Regions from separate parts of the Arthrobacter sp. MOO21 genome, predicted to be linked through region 2. Evidence: predicted binding sites of a transcription regulator. Region 2 holds the regulator's gene; the other holds the start of a gene.
What was found. Region 2 encodes Rex, which represses fermentation and respiration genes when NADH is low (regulators of the CRP and FNR family bind a similar motif). Its sites were predicted from a motif close to CTTGTGAANNNNTTCACAAG; they were not measured.
Positions count from the first base shown of each region.

Region 1: a site for Rex is predicted at 1,017-1,036, ahead of AC2JAJ_RS16445 (glyceraldehyde-3-phosphate dehydrogenase). Genes of this name have one in related genera too.

Region 1 covers NZ_CM170671.2:3,534,104-3,536,552, reverse strand. Annotated here, with positions in the region: gene AC2JAJ_RS16445 (glyceraldehyde-3-phosphate dehydrogenase) at 1-801, opposite strand, end outside; gene AC2JAJ_RS16440 (TspO/MBR family protein) at 1,058-1,573, opposite strand; RNA gene rnpB (RNase P RNA component class A) at 1,663-2,052, opposite strand; gene AC2JAJ_RS16430 (YaaA family protein) at 2,110-2,449, shown strand, end outside.
Region 2 covers NZ_CM170671.2:2,508,937-2,511,385, reverse strand. Annotated here, with positions in the region: gene AC2JAJ_RS11625 (YybS family protein) at 209-1,021, shown strand; gene AC2JAJ_RS11620 (redox-sensing transcriptional repressor Rex) at 1,116-1,841, opposite strand; gene AC2JAJ_RS11615 (glutaredoxin family protein) at 1,854-2,108, opposite strand; gene AC2JAJ_RS11610 (HAD family hydrolase) at 2,187-2,449, shown strand, end outside.

The DNA of each region.
Region 1 (2,449 bases), 1.0 Mb from region 2:
CAGCTCGCCCTTGCCCGGTGCAGTCAGCAGCACCCGTGCAACACCCTTGCTCTGCAGGTGCTGGGAGAGGCCTTCGGCATCGCGCCAGCGGCCGGTGTTGTCCACCACCAGCGCGTTGTTGATGCCGTAGGCGGTGTAGTCGATCGTGGCGGGATCATTGGAGTAGATGACCTGGATCCGGACGCCGTTGGCCGTGATGGTGTTGGCCGCCTCGTCGATCCGGATGGTGCCCTCGAAGGAACCGTGGACGGAGTCCCGGCGGAGCAGGCTGGCGCGCTTGGAAAGGTCGTTGTCGGATCCGCGGCGTACCACGATGGCGCGCAGGCGCAGGCCGTGCCCACCACCGGCCTTTTCGATGAGGAGGCGCGCCAGCAGGCGGCCGATCCGGCCAAAGCCGTAGAGCACGACGTCGGTGCTGGTGCGCTCGTCTCCGCCGCGCTTGCCGACGATCTCGGCGAGCTCGCCGCGGAGGAACTCTTCGAGGGAGGCGCCGTTGCCTTCCTCCTTGAATTTCTGGTTCAGCCGGGCGATGTCGATGGCGGCCGCACCCAGTTCAAGGCCGGCCAAGGTGTTCAGCAGGGGTGCTGTTTCCTCCAGGAGCAGCTCGTCCTTGCTCATCCGGCGCGCAAAACGGTGCGCCTTGAGGATGTTCATGGTGGACTTGTTGATCAGGCTCCGGCCGTGGATGCTGGTCACCACGTTGTTTTCGCGGTACAGCCTGCCGATCACCGGGATCATGGCCTCGGCGAGGGCCTCCCGGCCCATCCACGTGTCAAGGCAAGAATCAGACGTCTGGCTCACAGAAATACCTTCCTCGGTTCAGCCGTGTACGTCCTCGTACACAGATGTAGGCCACCTGATGATGTCCAGGGGCACCGGCGCCTGCAGGGGTCGGCCCCCAGGCACCTGGATCGCTGCAAAGAAAAACCGCCGGTTGCGAACGCAATTCCCGGCGGAAGAACTCCTGCGTCCTTCCACTATTCTAATTTGGCCCGCACCCCGGAACAGGACCGTATCGCGTGAAATCACTCACACAGCCCCCACCGGATGCGGGCTCTCAGTTGTGGAGTGCCGAATAGAGGTTCAGGCTGGCGGAGAAGACCACCCAGGAGAGATATGGCAGCACCAGGAGCCCGGCGCCGGCACTGGCGGGGCCGAAACGCAGGACCAGGAATGCCAGGGAAACGGCCAGGGCGCAGATCACGGCGAACGCCGCCCATAAAGCGGCCGTTCCCAGGATCGGGAAGAGGCCAAAGAAAGTCGCCGGCCAGGCGGCGTTGAGCAGGAGCTGGGCTGTGTAACCGGCCAGGGTGCCGCCAACCATCGCTCCCCTGCGCCAGACCAGCCACGCGGCGACGGCAACACCGGCATACAGTGCCATCCACATCGAGCGGAACATCCAGCCCGGCGGCATCCAGGGTGCGTTGGCGGCAGCAGCGAACCAGCCGCCAAGATTCAGGATGATGGGGATGGAGGCAAGCGCCCATGCCGCCGCGGAAAGGGCCAGGAAGCCGATGAAGGCGACGGCCTGGAGGCCGTGCGACGGGAGCTGCGGATGGACTTCTGCGGTCACGGTCGGGGGGTCGGTGTTTACGGCCACGGTCCAGCATCCCCAACCCGCAGTGTCAGGTCAAACCGGGATGCCGGCTTGACCCGGGTGTGCGGATGGGACAGCCGGTACGCCGGGTTCTGTTCCCCCGTCCCGTTACCGGAACGGGGGCGACGGCCATCCATCTACGAGTACCGTTGCCGGCACCCTCCAGCGGCCTACCCGGACACTTGGGCGGGCAGCCCTCAAACGTGTCCTGTCTGGCCTTGCTCCGGGTGGGGTTTACCTAGCCTTCCCGGTCACCCGGGAAGCTGGTGGTCTCTTACACCACCGTTTCACCCTTACCCGCGCTCCCCTGTCCGGGGACGGGGAAGGCGGGCGGTCTGTTTTCTGTGGCACTGGCCTGCGGGTTACCCCGAGTGGGCGTTACCCACCACCCTGCCCTGTGGAGCCCGGACGTTCCTCGAGCCACCTGCGTGGCGCGCGGCCGTCTGGCTGTCCCATCCGCCATCCAGTCTACCGGCGCCGGAGGCGATCCCTGTCGCCGGTAGGATCGGACGGTGCTGATTCTGCTTCCCCCTTCCGAAGGCAAGACACCCGCAGTCCGGGGATCCGCCGTCGACTGGCCGTCACTGAGCTTCCCCCAGCTGAACGCGTACCGCGCAAAAGTCCTGGACGCCCTGGGCACGGTGAGTGCGCACGAGGATGCCCTCGCGCTGCTGGGCGTGGGGGCTTCGCTGAAGGACGACGTCGAACGCAACACCCGCCTGCACGCAGAACCGGCCGCCCCGGCACACCGCATCTACTCCGGCGTCCTCTATGACGCCCTGGGCTACCAGTCCCTGACGCAGACCCAGCGGCGCAAGGCGGACGAGTGCGTGCTGGTGGTTTCAGCGCTCT
Region 2 (2,449 bases):
ATTCCCAGGCAGCACGGAACCCCGGCACCGCGCCTCATGGCGTGGTGCCGGGGTTCTTCCCCTTAAGGCTGCGGATGCCTGAATACCCCTGCGGAATCACGCACAAGCACAGCCCCCGGGGGTACGGTGGACTTAAGCCATGCCGGGGGGAGGCACAGGACCGATTCCCGGCAGCCTACCTGGATCCCGACATGCAAAAGGAACGCTCATGAGTACTCCTCCCGTCCCGCCTCCCGTGCCCAATGACCCCCATTCCGGGAACGGCCAGGAAGGCAGCCCCGAGTCCGCCGGCCATGAGCCGCGCTACGGGCAGAACGCACCCCAGTACGGCCAGCAGTTCGGGCAGGGCGCTCCGCAGTATGGCCAAAACCCTCCGCAGTATGGGCAGAACGCACCGCAGTACGGCCAAAACGCACCGCAGTATGGCCAGAACGCACCCCAGTACGGCCAGCAGCCCTACGGCCAGAACGCTCCGCAGTACGGGCAGCAGCCTTACGGCCAGTCCCCCTACGGCCAGTACCCGTCGGAGCAGCCGCAGGCAGCAGTCGCCGGCGGCGTCCCGCAGCTGGTCAACATCTCGTTCTGGCTCCTGATCGCGTCGGGCATCATCTTCGTCATCTCCGTGCTGACCGGGCTGACCCAACTGGATGATCCGGCCTTCAGGCAGACATTCGAGCAGCAGATGCAAACCAGCGGCGCCAGCGGTGTCACCTACGAGGACATCAAGAGCGTCATCGCCGGGACGCTGGTGGTCTTCGCCATCATCGGCGCCGGGCTCTACCTCCTGGTCGCTTTCTTCATCCGCAAGGGCAGGAACTGGGCACGCATCCTGGGAACTGTGTTTGCGGCCCTGTCCGTGCTGGGCCTCTTCGGCGTCCCCACATTCGCCACCCTCGGGACCGTCCTGGGGATCGCGGCCATCGTGCTGCTGTACCTTCCGGCGGCGTCTCCTTACTTCCGGAAGCAGCAGCCGTTCAGCAATCCCTACTCAGGCGGCTTCGGCAACCCGTACGGACGGTAGGCGCCGGCCGAACAGCAAGAAAGCGACGGCCAGGGATTGATTCCCTGGCCGTCGCTTTTTCAGTGCTGGCGCGGCGGAAGCAGGCTGCGCTGCGCTAGGCAGTCTGCCCGGGTGCCTCTGCGGGCTGCGCCGGATCCTGCACGCGCTGGGCGTGGTAAGCCAGGATCTGCAGCTCCGTGGCCATGTCCACCTTGCGGAGGTTGACCCCTTCGGGCACCTGGAGCATCACGGGAGCGAAGCTCAGTATGCTGCGCACACCCGCTGTCACCACCCGGTCGCAGACCCCCTGGGCCACCGCGGCCGGAAGGGCCAGCACCACCATGTTCGCGCCCGTCCGGTGCAGGACGGTTTCAAGGTCCGCGACGTCGCTGACCCGCAGCCATCCCACCTCGTTGCCCACCACCATCTGGTCGGCGTCGAAGATGGCCACGACGTCGAATCCCCGGGATTCGAAGCCGCCGTACCGGGCGAGCGCCTTGCCCAGGTTTCCGGCACCCACAATGGCGACTTTCCAGTCGTGTGTCAGCCCTAAGGCGGCGGCGATGTGGCGGCTGAGGTACTGGACCTCATAACCCACTCCCCTGGTCCCGTATGAGCCCACATGGGAGAGGTCCTTGCGCAGCGTCGAGGAACTGACCCCGGAGGCCTCGGCAAGGGACTCGGAGGAAACGCGCTCCACCCCGTCCGCCATCAGGGTGTTCAAAGCACGGAGATAGAGCGTCAGCCTGGCCACGGCAGCAGGCGGAATCTGCTTGGCGGTCGTACCCGTGGCGCCCGGCAGGTCCGGGACAGGCTGCGGCGTTGAACCCAGCGACGTCACCCGCACCTCCCCCTACTGCGCCATGGCGCGCTGCAGGACGCGTGCCAGACGGGCCTCGTCGATTTTCCAGAAGTCACGCTGCACCCCGTCCACCAGCACCACCGGGATCTCTTCGGCATACCGTTCCCGCAGCTCGGGCTGGTGGTCCACCTGCTCTTCGCTCCAGGACAGTCCCAGCGAGGCAGTGACCCGGCCCACGGCGTCGCGCGCTTCTTCGCAAAGGTGGCAGTCAGCTTTGGTGACCAGGACGACGCGGGGTGTAGCCATGGCTTAACCGTAGCGCCGTTGGCGGCCCGCGGGCGACGCCGACGGCGGCAGTGCGGTGCATTGACTAGACTCAACTCCATGCCCGAGGAGAAATACGTCGCCGTAGTCACGCGGCCCGAACCTGCGCCGCAGCGCGGCGAGGCGGCGTTTTTCGACGTTGACAATACCCTCATGCGAGGCGCCAGCCTCTTCCATGTGGCACGCAAGATGCACCAGCGCGGCGCTTTTACCCTGGTGCAGGCTGCAGGCTTCGCCTGGAAGCAGTTCAAGTTCGTGGCGCGCGGGGAAAACATCGACGACGTCCATGCCGTCCGCGACTCGGCCCTGACGCTGGCCGCCGG